2 regions of the Microbacterium sp. LWO14-1.2 genome follow, and region 2 is predicted to be linked to the other one. Evidence: predicted binding sites of a transcription regulator. Region 2 holds the regulator's gene; the other holds the start of a gene.

Region 1 (7,106 bases), 1.2 Mb from region 2:
GGACGCTGCTGTCGAACACGATCGCGTCGAGCATGGACGAGCACGCCCGCTACGGCGGCGTCGTGCCGGAGGTCGCCGCGCGGGCACACCTCGAGGCGCTGCAGCCGTCGATCGATGCGGCCCTCGCCGAGGCCGGGGTCTCGCTGCACGACCTCGACGCCGTCGCTGTGACGAGCGGTCCGGGGCTCGCGGGTGCGCTGATGGTCGGGGTCGGCGCGGCGAAGGGACTGGCGGTGTCGCTCGACAAGCCGCTGTACGCCGTGAACCACCTCGTCGGGCACATCGCCGCCGACATCCTCACCCCGGAGTCCGAGCCGCTCGAGTACCCGACCATCGCGCTGCTCGTGTCGGGCGGGCACACCTCGCTCCTGCACGTGCGCGACCTCACGACCGACGTCGAGATGCTGGGCGAGACCATGGACGATGCCGCGGGGGAGGCGTTCGACAAGGTCGCCCGGCTCCTGTCGCTCCCGTACCCCGGTGGTCCGGAGATCGACCGGGCGGCCGTGGACGGCGACCCCGACGCGATCCGCTTCCCGCGCGGGCTCTCGCGGGCGTCCGACATGGCGAAGCACCGCTACGACTTCTCGTTCTCCGGGCTGAAGACCGCGGTCGCGCGGTGGGTCGAACGGTGCGAGGCCGAGGGCACCGCGGTTCCCGTCGCGGATGTCGCGGCGAGCTTCCGGGAAGCAGTCGTCGACGTGCTCGTCACGAAGGCCCTCGCGGCCTGCGCCGACCTCGGGGTCCCGCGACTGCTGCTCGGCGGCGGCGTGATCGCCAACCGACGGCTGCGCGAGGTCGCTCTGGCGCGCGCCGAGGCCGCAGGCGTGACGGTGCGCATCCCCCCGCTGTCGCTGTGCACCGACAACGGAGCCATGATCGCAGCGCTCGCCGCGGAGCTGATCTCGTCGGGTCGTCGTCCGTCGACGCTCGCCTTCGGTGCGGACTCGACACTGCCCGTCACCGAGATCCAGGTGGCCGAGCGCGTGCCGGTGCCGTCATGACCGACGCCTCCCTGCCGCCCCGCAGCGGGCCCTCGGACGGGACGTCGGGTGAACGGCCCGTCCCGCGCACGACGGTCGAGGGGCCGAGTGGCGAGGTCGAACGTCCGGCGGGTTCGGCCCGGCTGCCGGGAGCGCGCCGCGACGGCTACGCGAAGCTGCCCACCGGACCGGTGAGCGTGGAACCTGTGGTCGCGACGGGTCCGATCGCCGATGACCCCCGACACGACGACGACTGGCAGCCGTCGACGGGCACCGCACCCGCCGACGACACCCGCCTCGCGCCGTGGGCGCTCACGGCGGCGATCGTCGCGCTGGGGGCGTCGTTCTTCGTGGGGTGGGGCATCCCGATCGCCGTGGTCGCGGTCATCGCCGCGATCATGTCGCTGCGTCGTCCCGTCGAGAGCCGCGCGATCGCCCGGTGGGCGCTCGTGCTGGGCCTCGCCGCCACGGTCTACAGCCTCGCGTGGCTGGTCTGGGCGGGCATGCAGTTCGAGCGGCTCGGATAGCGGATGCTGCACGCCGACGAGATCGAGGAGCTGCGCGCCCTGCAGGCGCGCGCCTACGGTCGCGGCGGCGGGCTCACCGATGCTGACGCCGACCGCCTTCGACATCTCGAGGACACACGGGCACCGGTGGCCCAGCCCGAGGCGGAGGCAGCGAGCGAACGGGACGTCGGCCCTGAGCCCCTCATCGACGCGGTGCCGCTGCGCACCACGCCGCCCGACGATCTCCGCACCGAGCCCGACGGGACGGCGCCGCCGCGCGACGCCGTCGCACCGGCATCCGACCGTCCGACGCGCCCCGACACCGTCCGGAGCGCGCTGCGCCGTCGCTGGCCGGTCGTCGCGGCCTCGGTCGCGGCGCTCGTCTGCCTCGGGGTGCTCATCGGCTGGCTCGTGTTCGCCGACCGGGGCCCCGAGCCGATCGCCCTCACGGCGGAGCAGCAGCAGTGGCAGAGCGAACTCGTGGCGACCGGCGTCTACGACCCCGGGTCGCTGCGCGCTCTTCGCGAGGAGGAGGGCGTGGTGATCTGGTTCGCCACGCAGAAGGGCGGCGAGAACGTCTGTCTCGTGCTCGCTGACGGGCAGAGCTCCGCGCCGGTGTGCTCGACGGAGGAACAGGTGCGCGCACAGGGGCTGTACGCGTCGATCACGTCGCCCGGAGAGGGCGAGCTGCAGAACGTCGTGGACGCGCAGATGTACCTCGCCGTCGACGGCGACCCCGCCGTCATCTCCTACAACTACATCACCTCCTCGCAGTCCAGCGGTGTGCAGTTCGCGTCGCCGGTCGAGGCGGAGATCGCCGTGCGGCTCGGCGACTCCGGATTCGATGAGCGCTCCCTCACGGTGGTCGGGTACGACGGCGAGGTTCCCGTCTGGTTCGCCACGGAGAAGAACACCCAGCGCGCCTGCCTGATCTACGACGGGTCGCAGCCCGATCCGCTTCAGGCGTGCGTGGACGGGCTCTGGAGCGCACCGGAGGGACTCGCGCTGGTGCTGGACCGCGTCGCGGACGACGGATCCACGACCAGATTCGAGTACCACCTCGGCATGGGCCGCCAGTACCTCACGATCTCGAAAGGCGCGGACGATGCGTCCGGATGACGAGTCGGAGCGGCGAGCCCTTCTCGCGCGGGCCTACGGCCGCGGAGGCGGGCTGACGGATGCCGATGCGCGGCGACTGACCGAGCTGGAGACGCTGCGGAAAGCCGCGCTCGCAGCCGCGGATCCTCGCGCTCAGACGACGCCCGACTCCGAGACCGCCGATTCCGACACGGTGGCCTCGGACGCGAGCGCCTCAGACACAGGCGCCACAGACCCGAGCGCCTCAGACACAGGCGCCTCAGACACAGGCGCCACAGACACAGGCGCCTCCGGCACAGGCGACTCCGGCACTGGCGCCCCCGAGATGACGGATGCCGCGCCCGGCAGCCGCGAGTCCGCGGGCGACGTCCCCGGTCCCTCCTCGGACGGGCCCGAGGAGCCGCGCGGGACGGATGCCCCCGTGCTCTCGGGGCTCGGCGCGGCGGTGCGTTCGCATGCGAAGGCCGCGGTCGCGGCATCCGCTGCACTGCTCCTCATCGGGGTGGCCGCAGGGTGGGCCCTGTTCGGTGCCAGGGGCGCGGAGTCGGCGCTCACCGCGGGACAGCAGGAGCGACGCCTCGAGCTGCAGGCCGAGGGGAAGTACGACGACGGCTCCGTACGCCTCGTCACCGAGGACGACGATGCGGTCGTCTGGTACGCGACCCGCGACGGCGCCGACGAGACGTGCGTGGTCCTCGACGTCCGAGAGGCCTCTGCGGAGCAGTGCCGGCCGACCGACGGCGTCGACGACATGGCGCTGAGCGTGTCGCTGTCGGTACCCGTCGACGATCCCGACGATCCCGCGGACGCGTACGGCGCGTCGGTGTCGGCGGTGCTCGCCCGTGCCACCACGGGCGAGCCGCTGGCGTGGGTGCAGCGATGGCGGCCGCAGGACTCGATGCTCGACCAGTTCGACGGCCAGGACCGCGAGCGTGCGGAAGAGCTCGTCGACCAGGGGTACCTCCCCGGCCTGTCGATCGTGGGGTACTTCCACGACCGGCCGGTCTGGATCGCCGAGAAGCCCGCCGACGGCACGCAGAGCGGCGGGATGCTGCGCTGCATGATCGTCGACGCCGCCGATGAGGCCGGCGCCTGTCAGGCGTCGCAGGACAGCGCCGCCGACATCCGGGTGCTGAGCGTCGAGACGGCCGCCGACGGCACCACCGTGACGTGGTCGCTGCACGTGCGGTTCACGAACTGGATGAATCCGTATCTGACCATCGAGCAGGGGGTGCCCGCCGACGCGGAGGGCGTGTCGATCGAGCTCGGCGGCGAGTACGGGGATCCGATCCTCGTCGAGATCCCCGCGGAGGGGGACGGCTGACTACTCCGCAAGGGGTACGCGGTCGGCGAGGATCGCGCGGCGGTGGTCGCCGATGCGCGTGAGGATGAGCGTCGCCGAGGCGTCTCCGCGCAGCGTGAGCTTCTTGCGGAAGGCGGCCGGGTCGACGTCCATGCCGCGCTTCTTGATCTCGACGGTGCCGATGCCGTGCGCGCGGAGGACGGCGCTGATCGCCTTGGGATTCGCGGGCATCGTCTCGCGCACCCGGAACGACTGCACGAACGGGCTGGTCAGGGCGGCGTCGGAGGTCAGGTAGGCGATGCGCTGATCGAGCATCCCGGCCTCGAGGCTCCGCGCGACGTCGCCGATCAGGCGGGCGCGGATGACGGCGCCGTCCGGCTCGTGCAGGAACGCGCCGAGCTCGCGTTCGGGGGCGTCCTCGGCATCCGCTCCGGCGGTCAGCTCGTGCGAGCGCTCGCCGCGGATGACGAGCGCGGCGCGGCGCACGCCCTCGCGAGCGAGGGCGCCGGTCCAGAGCACGAGCTCCACCACGCTGCCGTCGGCGCTGACCCACTGCGCCTCGGCGTCGGCGGGCAGCGCGTCGCGGTCGTGGCCGGGGCCGAGCTTGATGCCGGTGGGGCGCTCGGCCGCGACCGCGAACGCCCAGTCGAGCGAGGGCGAGTAGTCGTCGGCGGTCACCCGCCTGGTCTCGCTGTGGCCGGAGGTGCGCCGGGCGGGATCCATCCAGACGGCGAGTCCGTCGGCCGCCTGCGGCAGGTGCGCCTCCGCTGTTCCGTGCTGCACGCGCGCGGACTCGCCGAAAGGGGCGAGGTTGTAGGCGGCGATCGCGGCGGTGACCTCGTCGGCGTCGACGGCCTGGACGTCGAGGCCCGCGCCGGCGAACGCGAGCGCGTCGCCGCCGATGCCGCAGCCGAGGTCGGCCACGGACGTCATCCCCGCGCGGCGGAGTCGCTGCGCGTGCCGCGCGGCGACGCCGAGGCGCGTCGCCTGCTCCAGCCCGGCGCGCGTGAACAGCATCCGGTCGGCGAAGTCGCCGAACTTGGCGTGCGCCCTGGCGCGCAGCCGCACCTGTCCGACGACGGCCGAGACGAGATCGGGGGAGTGGCCGGCCGCTCGCAGGCGCGAGACGGTCCGCGCGACGTCGGCCACCTGGTCCACGGGGCCCAGATCGTCGAGGAGCCCGAGCCCTTCCGGGGTGAGCAGTGCACGCAACTCCGACATCTCCACGCCCTCAGCTTAGGCGGCCGACCGACGCGGGTCAGGCGGCCGTCGCTGGCACTCGCATTGCATGAGTGCCAGCCGACCGCCTACACTTGCAGTTAGCACTCTCGGGTTGAGAGTGCGAACAAGTCTTTCGTGTCAGCGTCAAGAAAGAAGAGGTAGACCGTGTCGGTTTCCATCAAGCCGCTCGAGGACCGCATCGTCATCAAGCAGGTCGAGGCCGAGCAGACCACCGCGAGTGGCCTGGTCATCCCCGACACCGCCAAGGAGAAGCCCCAGGAGGGCGAGGTCGTGGCGGTCGGCCCCGGCCGCATCGACGACAACGGCAACCGCGTTCCGCTCGACGTCGCCGTCGGCGACCGCGTGCTCTACAGCAAGTACGGCGGCACCGAGGTGAAGTTCGGCGCGGACGAGTTCCTCGTCCTGTCGGCTCGCGACGTCCTCGCGGTCGTCGTCCGCTGAGACAGCGTCTCTCGGAAGGGCCCGGATGCATCATGCATCCGGGCCCTTCCTGCATTCGGCCACAGCGCGTCCGAATCCTGCCATTCTCGTGAGGGGGCCGAGCAACGAGCAGGCGGCCCGCTCGGCCGGGACTAGGGTTGTGCGGTGACCTCGACGACCACCGCCCCGCGATCCAGCCAGACGGCGGGGGTCGCGTACGCAGGCGGCGCGTATCTCCTCTGGGGCGTGCTGCCGCTCTACTTCCTGCTGCTGACACCGACCGGTCCGTGGGAGGTCGTCGCCTGGCGGGTGCTGCTGTCGCTCGTCTTCTGTGTGATCCTGCTGACGGTGACGCGCGGGTGGCGGGCGTTCGGGGCGATTCTGCGCCAGCCTCGACTGCTCGGCTGGACGGCGCTCGCCGGACTCCTGATCTACGTCAACTGGCAGGTGTTCCTCATCGGCACGCTGTCGGACAATGTCATCGAGACGAGCCTCGGCTACTTCATCAACCCGATCACGACCGTCCTGCTCGGGGTGTTCGTGCTGAAGGAGCGCATCCGACGCCTGCAGTGGACCGCGATCGGCATCGCGGCGGTCGCGGTCGTCGTGATCATCGTCCTCTACGGCCACTTCCCCTGGATCGCGCTCTCGCTCACCGCCTCCTTCGGGCTGTACGGCCTCATCAAGAAGAAGATCGGGCCGGCGGTGGATGCCGTGAGCGGCCTCACCCTCGAGTCGTTCTGGCTGATCCCCATCGCCGTCGTGCAGCTCGTGCTCGTCGCGACGACCCCCGAGGGGCTCACCTTCGGCCAGAACGGCGCCTGGCACGCCGTCCTTCTCGCGTTCGCCGGAGTCGCGACCGCCGTGCCGCTGCTGCTGTTCGCCGCGGGAGCGCGGCGCATCGACCTCGCCGTGATCGGCATGATCCAGTTCATCACCCCGGTGATGCAGTTCGTCATCGGCGCCGTCGTGCTGGGCGAGCCGATGCCCATCGAACGCTGGATCGGATTCGTGCTCGTCTGGGTCGCGATCACGGTGTTCGTGATCGACCTGCTGCTGGCCGCCCGGCGTGGACGCCGCACGGCCGTCGCGCCGGTCTGAGAACGCCGGACCGACCCCGCTGCGCGCCTCGGAAGCGCGCGAGCGGATCGTTAACGCACCGAAACACTACCGACCCCTCCCGGAAGCGTTCTGCACCTAATGTGTAGATCATCCGACCGTGGTCCACAGTCCACGGCCAGTCACGCAAGGGAGCATCATGACCGTATTCACGCGCTCGCGCAGCGCCAAGATCATCGCAGGGGTCGCGCTCGTCAGCGCCTCCGCGCTGATCATCTCGGGCTGCAGCAGCTCGCCGTCGGAGGAGTCTTCGGGCGGGGGCGACAAGCCGGCCCAGGACCTCACCCTCAAGCTCGGCTCGCTGCTGCCGCAGACCGGATCGCTCGCGTTCCTCGGCCCGCCCATGGAGTCGGGCGTCGGCCTGGCCGTGAAAGAGATCAACGACGCGGACGCCGGTATCACCATCGACCTCACCGCCGAGGACGAGGGCGACAC
Region 2 (7,106 bases):
CGAGTGGCGCACGACGTCGTCGCTCGTGAGCCGCGCGAAGTGGATGTCGTCGATGCCGTCGAGAACACGCGTGACCAGCCGGAGACCCGAAGCCCCTTGGGGCAGGTCGACCTGGGTGATGTCGCCCGTCACGACCATGCGCGTGCCGAAGCCGAGCCGGGTGAGGAACATCTTCATCTGCTCCGGCGTCGTGTTCTGGGCCTCGTCGAGCACCACGAACGAATCGTTGAGGGTGCGTCCGCGCATGTAGGCGAGCGGCGCGACCTCGATCGTGCCCGTCGCCATGAGACGAGGGACGATCTCGGGATCCATCATCTCGTTGAGCGCGTCGTACAGCGGACGCAGGTACGGGTCGATCTTGTCGGTCAGCGTGCCGGGGAGGAACCCGAGCCGCTCCCCCGCCTCGACGGCGGGACGCGTCAGGATGATGCGCGTGACCTCTTTGCGCTGCAGCGCCTGCACGGCCTTCGCCATCGCGAGGTAGGTCTTTCCTGTTCCGGCCGGGCCGATGCCGAACACGATGGTGTTCTCGTCGATCGCGTCGACGTACTCCTTCTGGCCGAGCGTCTTGGGGCGGATGACCTTGCCGCGCGTCGACAGGATCGCCTCGCCGAGGACCTCGCTCGGTCGCGGGCCCCCGTCGACCCGCAGCATGCGCGCGGAGCTCGCCACGTCGCCGGGAGCGAGATCGTGCCCCGCCTTGGTCATGGTCATCAACTCCTCGACGAGGTTCTTCGCGCCGGCCACGGCATCCGGAGCACCGGTCAGGGTGATCTCGTTGCCGCGCACGAGGACCTGCACGTCGCGGTGCTCCTTCTCGAGCATGCGGAGCAGACGGTCCTGCGGACCGAGCAGCTGCACCATAGCGACGCCGTCGGCGTAGATCCGCTCGGTGACGGTGCGGTCGGTGGTGTTGTCGTCGTCAGAAGCCAACGAGCTTGTTCTCCTCGATGTTGCCGAGCACATGGGCGTGCACGTGGAAGACGGATTGGGCGGCGCTCGCGCCGTTGTTGAAGATCAGGCGGTACTCGCCGTTCGCGTGCTCGTCGGCGAGCTGCTTCGCAGCGGCGACCATCTCGGCGAGGAGCGCTGGGTCGCCGGCGGCCAGTTCGGTGACGTCGCGATACTCCTCGGTCTTGGGGATGACGAGGACGTGCAGCGGCGCCTGCGGGTCGATGTCGCGGATCGCGAAGACCCGCCCGGTGTCGAGCAGGATCTCACCCGGGATGTCGCCGTTGAGGATACGCGTGAAGATCGAGGGCTCGGACATACTGCCAGTCTACTGACCGGGGCCGACGTGCGGCCGGAGGACGATCACCACCGACCGAGGGCAACCGACAGCACGGCGATCGCCGCGGGGCCCGCGGTCGACGTGCGCAGCACCGTGTCGCCGAGCAGCGCGCGCTCCGCGCCGGCCGCCTCGAGCGTGGCGATCTCGTCACCGGAGATGCCGCCCTCCGGTCCCACGACGAGCACGAGGTCGCGGCCGTCCGGCTCCAGCGCCGACAGAGGCGTCGGGGCGGTCGGGTCGAGCAGCACCACCCGCTGGGTCGCCGCGCGGCGGGCGAGGTCCCTGGTGGTCTCGGGCGGCACGACCTCGGGCACCCACGCACGATGCGCCTGCTTCGCGGCCTCGCGCACGATCGTCGCCCAGCGCTCCCGACCCTTCACCGCCTTCGGTCCTTCCCAGCGCGACACGCTGCGCCCGGCCTGCCACGGCACGATCTCGTCGACCCCCAGCTCGCACGCCGCCTGCACGGCGAGCTCGTCGCGGTCGCCCTTCGCGAGGGCCTGCACGAGCACGAGCTTCGGGCTCGGGGCTTCGCTCACCCGACGCGCGCTCACGCGCACCTCGACCAGGGACGGCGACACCTGCTCGGCCTCCCCGGTGAGCCACACCCCGCGACCGTCGCCGACCGTCACCTGCTCGCCGACCCGCAGTCTCCGGACCACGGCCGCGTGCTTGGCCTCCGCGCCGGTGAGCGCCACGAGGTCGCCGACCGTGGCATCCGACGAGGATTCGACGAGGAAGTGCAGTGCCATCGCGTTCTCCCGGTCAGTGCGAGCGGAAGCGGTCGCGCAGCTTCGAGAAGAGTCCCTGCTGGAACTGGGCGAGCTGCGGAGCCGGCGCCTTGGTCTTCTTGGCGAAGTCCTCGATGAGCGCGCGCTGCGCCGAGTCGATCTTCGTCGGAGTCAGCACCTGCACGCCGACGCGGAGGTCTCCGCGCTGGCTGCCGCGCAGCGGCGTGATGCCCCGCCCCTTGATCGTCAGGACATCGCCCGACTGCACGCCGGGACGGATCTCGAGGTCGACCTCGCCGTCCAGACCCTGGATCGTCGTCTCGGCACCGAGGATGGCGTCGGTCATCGCCACCTCGAGCGTGGCGAGCAGGTCGTCGCCGTCGCGGCTGAAGGCCGGGTGCGGGTTCACCGTCACCTCGACGTACAGATCGCCGTGCGGGCCGCCGGCCTTGCCGACCTCGCCCGAACCGGGGAGCTGCAGGCGCAGACCCGTCTCGACACCCGCCGGGATGTCGAGAGACACGGTGCGGCGGGAGCGCACGCGTCCCTGGCCGCCGCAGGTGCCGCACGGGTACGGGATGGTCGTGCCGTATCCCTCGCAGGTTCCGCACGGCTGCGAGGTGACGACGTTGCCGAGCAGGCTTCGCACCTGGCGCTGCACGTGGCCGGTGCCGCCGCAGATGTCGCACGTGACGGGCGAGGTGCCTTCCTGGCAGCACGATCCCTTGCAGGTCTCGCAGAGCACGGCCGTGTCGACCTCGATGTCGCGGTGGGCGCCGAACACGACGTCGCCGAGATCGAGTGTGACCCGCACGAGCGCGTCCTGGCCCCGTTCGCGACGGGAGCGAGGGCGAGCGCCTCGTCCACCGCCCTGCGCTGCGCCGAAGAACGTCTCGAAGATGTCGCCGAAACCGCCGAAGCCCCCGAAGTTGCCCGCGGCGCCGTCGCCTCCGCCCATGTCGTACCGACGACGTGACTCGTCATCGCTGAGCACGTCGTAGGCGTGCGTGACGAGCTTGAACTTCTCCGCTGCCTCCTCACCCGGGTTCACGTCCGGGTGCAGCTGGCGCGCGAGGCGCCGGTACGCCTTCTTGATCTCGTCGGTCGATGCGTCGCGCGAGACGCCGAGTACCTCGTAGTGGTCCGCCACAATGGCCCTTCTGCGTGTTGTCCTGGTCGTCCGCGTCAGCGGGCGGCCTCGTCTTCGTCGAGCAGTCGCGACAGGTAGCGGGCGACCGCCCGCGCTGCCGCGAGATTGCTCGGATAGTCCATGCGGGTCGGCCCCATCACGCCGACGCGCGCGGTGCCGCTGCGCGCCGCGTAGTTGCTCGCGACGATCGAGGCCTCGTCGAGGCCGAACGACGCGTTCTCGGTGCCGATGCTCGCGGAGAGTCCCTGCGCATCCGCTTCCATCTCGCTCATCAGACGGATGAGCGTCACCTGCTCCTCGATCGCCTCCAGGAGAGGATGGATGCTGCCGCGGAAGTCCTGCTCCCGCCTCGCGAGCGTCGCGGCGCCGGCCATCACGAGCCGCTCCTGCCGGAACGTGCCCAGCTCCTCGACGATCACCGTCGCGAGGGCGCGGAGCACGGCATCCTTTGCGTGCTCCTCACCGGCGAGCAGCCCTTGCAGTCGCTCTGCGGCATCGCTGACCGCGCGCCCCGTCAGGAGCGCCGACAGCCGCGCCCGCAGAAGGGCCATGTCGGATTCGTCGACGTCGGCCGGCAGCAGGGCGATGCGCTGCGAGACGCCGCCCGCATCCGTGACGAGCACCACGAGGAGTCGGTTCGGCGCCAGGCCGACGAGCTCGATGTGCGTGAGCTGGGCCCGCGCGAACGAGGGGTACTGCGCCAGGGCGACCTGACCCGTGAGCTGCGTGAGCACCCGCACGGTGCGGGCCATCAGGTCGTCGAGGTCGGCGGGGTCGGTCAGGAAGGACTCGATCGCGGTGCGCTGCGCACCCGAGAGAGGACGCAGCTGCGCGAGGTGGTCGACGAAGACGCGGTAGCCCTTATCGGTCGGGACGCGACCGGAGGAGGTGTGCGGCGCTGCGATGAGCTCCTCGTCTTCGAGCAGAGCCATGTCGTTGCGGATCGTGGCGGCCGAGACGCCGAACGAGTAGCGGTCGACGATGGATCGGCTGCCGACCGGCTCATGCGTCTCGACGTAGTCCTGCACGATCGCACGGAGCACCTGGAGGCCTCTTTCACTGACCATCGCGACTCCCCTCGTCTGGCACTCACCGGTTACGAGTGCCAATTCTACTCGCCGCGCGCCTCTGCGCGCTGAACCGAGCCGCGATGAACGGATCGCGGTGGTCGTCGACGACCCGGATCAGTCGGTGAGCTCACGCACGACGGCGTCGGCGAGCAGTCGTCCTCGGAGCGTGAGCTGCACACGGCCGCGCACGGCGGCGACGGGATCGACGAGTCCGTCCGCGATGAGGCCGGCGACGCGCGCACGTTTGTCGGCATGCAGCTCGTCCACGGCGATGCCCTCGCGGATGCGGCTGAGCAGCAGGACCCGCTCCAGCATGCGCGACTTCTCATCGGGGCGCTCGGTCCCCGCCGCGGGGGACTCGGATGCCGCGAGTCGCTGTGCGTAGGCAGCGGGGTGCTTCACGTTCCACCACCGAAGGCCGGCGACGTGGCTGTGGGCTCCCGGACCGAAGCCCCACCAGTCACTCCCCCGCCAGTAGGCGAGGTTGTGCCGGGAGCGCTGCTCGGGGGTCCGCGCCCAGTTGCTCACCTCGTACCAGTCGAAGCCGGCCTCGGCGAGGCGCCGATCGGCGAGCTCGTACATGTCGGCCTGCAGGTCGTCGTCGGGCATCGGGACCTCGCCGCGACGGATCTGCCGCGCGAGCTTCGTGCCGTCCTCGATGATCAGTGCGTAGGCCGAGATGTGGTCGGACTCGAGTTCGAGCGCGGCATCGAGAGAGGCCTCCCAGTCGCCGAGCGACTCCCCCGGGGCGCCGTAGATCAGATCGACGCTCACAGCGAGCCCGGCGTCCTTGGCCGCCGCCACCGCGGTGCGCACGTTCTCGGGTCGGTGGGTGCGGTCGAGAGCGGCGAGCACGTGCGGCACGGCCGACTGCATCCCGACCGAGAGCCTCGTCACCCCGGCCTCCGCGAGCGTGCGGGCGACCTCGGGGGTGACGGTGTCGGGATTCGCCTCGACGGTCACCTCGGCACCGTCGGCGAGTCCGAAGGCGGAGGTCGCTGCTCCGAGCATCCGCGCCAGGTCTCCGGCGGGGAGCAGGGTGGGCGTGCCGCCGCCGAAGAAGACCGTGTCCATCGGCCGCAGCGCGTCGGCGTCCGACAGCACGCGGTGCGCGAGCCCGATCTCGCCGATCAGCGTCGAGGCGTAGTCCTCCTGCCTGGCACCGCGCAGCTCGCTCGAGGTGTAGGTGTTGAAGTCGCAGTAGCCGCAACGCACACTGCAGAACGGGATGTGGAGGTACGCCGAGAAGGGCACGGCCGTGTCGACAGGCAGGTCGGCCGGAAGGCGTCCGTCAGCGGGGGCGGGATCTCCGAGGGGAAGGGGGCCGGCCATCAGACGGGGGTCGCGTACAGCGGCGAGATGGCCCGCAGGTAGCGGGCGAACAGCTCGCGACGGCGCCGCTTCACGAGCGCCGGGACCAGGCGGTAGAGCAGCGAATTCGGCGCATCGAACGCGCGGACGGTGAACCACACCTCGTCGTCGTCACGCCATTCGATGTCGAACGACTCCTCGCCGCGCACGACCGAGCCGCCGACCGTGCCGAGCACGAAGCCGATACGGCGCTTCTCCTCGGTGACCGAGATGACGCGCAGTTCGGCGTCGGCGTGCATGTTCGCCACGCGTCCGCGCAGGCGCAGGGTCATGCCAGGACCGACGAAGGGCATGCCCTCCGCGTCGAACCGCTGCTCGACCTCGTTCTTGCTCGGAGCGATCGGAGTGCCCTCGGCGTCGAAGCTGACACCCGCGTATGCCGGCCCCGGGGCAGGTCGCACGTCTTCGATGCTGAGTCCGGATGCGCGCTGCGCCGTCCACGACAGGAGCGCTTCGCCGGCTGTCTGGAACCGTTCCTCTCCGCTGCCGATGCGCCAGGAGTTCTCGGCGGGGATGCTGCGCTCCGGCGGATACTGCATCAGATCGGGCGCATGGGTCGCACCCACAGCCGCATAGTCAACCGTGTCGTCTCGGAAAGTCCCGCGCCGCATGCCGACCAGCCTACCCGGGGTCGCCTGGACGGTGCCTCCGGGCTTCGTGGATCGCGGTCTCGACGGTGCGGATGTAGCGGTCGAACACGGAGCGCTGCATGACTCGCAGCGCCGGCGTCAGCATCCACCACAACGGGGTGGACGGACGCGAGACCGACCGGGCGGTGAAGACCCCGCCGTCGAGGACGAAGGACTCCTCGCCGTAGATCGGGTGGCCGGGCCTCGTCTCGTACCCGAACCCGTGCGCGTCGGCCCAGACGACCCGGATCGGCTCGGCGAAGCGGACCCCGAACACGCGCTTCGCGAGGGTTCCCTCACTCCCGGCCCGCGGCTCCTCGACGGGCGTGTCGAACCCCGCTCGCCGCTTGAACTCCCAGGACGTGATCAGTGCGGCGACGGCATCCCTCGCGTACTCGGGAACGGGGACCGACCGCTCAGCACCGCGGAGTCCGCGAGGAACCTCGCCGAGCGGATGCCGGGTGAGACCGCGCTCGTACCGCGGCAGCGCCACCTACTTCTTGTCCTTGCCCTCGACGTCGCCGGAGAGCGCGGCGATGAACGCCTCCTGCGGAACCTCGACGCGGCCCACCATCTTCATGCGCTTCTTGCCCTCTTTCTGCTTCTCGAGGAGCTTGCGCTTCCGGCTGATGTCACCGCCGTAGCACTTCGCGAGCACGTCCTTCCGGAGCGCGCGGATGGTCTCGCGGGCGATGATCCGCGCACCGATCGCCGCCTGGATCGGCACCTCGAAGTTCTGCCGAGGGATGAGCTTCCGCAGGCGCTCGGTCATGAGCGTGCCGTAGGCGTAGGCCTTGTCGCGGTGCACGATCGAGCTGAACGCGTCGACCTTGTCGCCCTGCAGGAGGATGTCGACCTTCACGA

What was found. Region 2 encodes HrcA, which represses chaperone genes, less so after heat shock. Its sites were predicted from a motif close to TTNGCACTCGNNNNNNNCGAGTGCNAA; they were not measured.
Region 1: groES (co-chaperone GroES) is a predicted target of HrcA. The motif match lies at 5,163-5,189, and genes of this name have one in related genera.

Annotation. Positions count from the first base shown of each region.
Region 1 covers NZ_CP151633.1:918,913-926,018, reverse strand. The annotation lists gene tsaD (tRNA (adenosine(37)-N6)-threonylcarbamoyltransferase complex transferase subunit TsaD) at 1-1,004, shown strand, start outside; gene MRBLWO14_RS04400 (hypothetical protein) at 1,001-1,510, shown strand; gene MRBLWO14_RS04395 (hypothetical protein) at 1,514-2,608, shown strand; gene MRBLWO14_RS04390 (hypothetical protein) at 2,595-3,911, shown strand; gene MRBLWO14_RS04385 (class I SAM-dependent methyltransferase) at 3,912-5,117, opposite strand; gene groES (co-chaperone GroES) at 5,277-5,573, shown strand; gene rarD (EamA family transporter RarD) at 5,718-6,653, shown strand; gene MRBLWO14_RS04370 (ABC transporter substrate-binding protein) at 6,811-7,106, shown strand, end outside.
Region 2 covers NZ_CP151633.1:3,472,960-3,480,065, reverse strand. The annotation lists gene MRBLWO14_RS16785 (PhoH family protein) at 1-864, opposite strand, end outside; gene MRBLWO14_RS16780 (HIT domain-containing protein) at 923-1,270, opposite strand; gene MRBLWO14_RS16775 (16S rRNA (uracil(1498)-N(3))-methyltransferase) at 1,315-2,043, opposite strand; gene dnaJ (molecular chaperone DnaJ) at 2,057-3,172, opposite strand; gene hrcA (heat-inducible transcriptional repressor HrcA) at 3,208-4,239, opposite strand; gene hemW (radical SAM family heme chaperone HemW) at 4,357-5,574, opposite strand; gene MRBLWO14_RS16755 (DUF1990 family protein) at 5,574-6,224, opposite strand; gene MRBLWO14_RS16750 (DUF1990 family protein) at 6,235-6,735, opposite strand; gene lepA (translation elongation factor 4) at 6,736-7,106, opposite strand, start outside.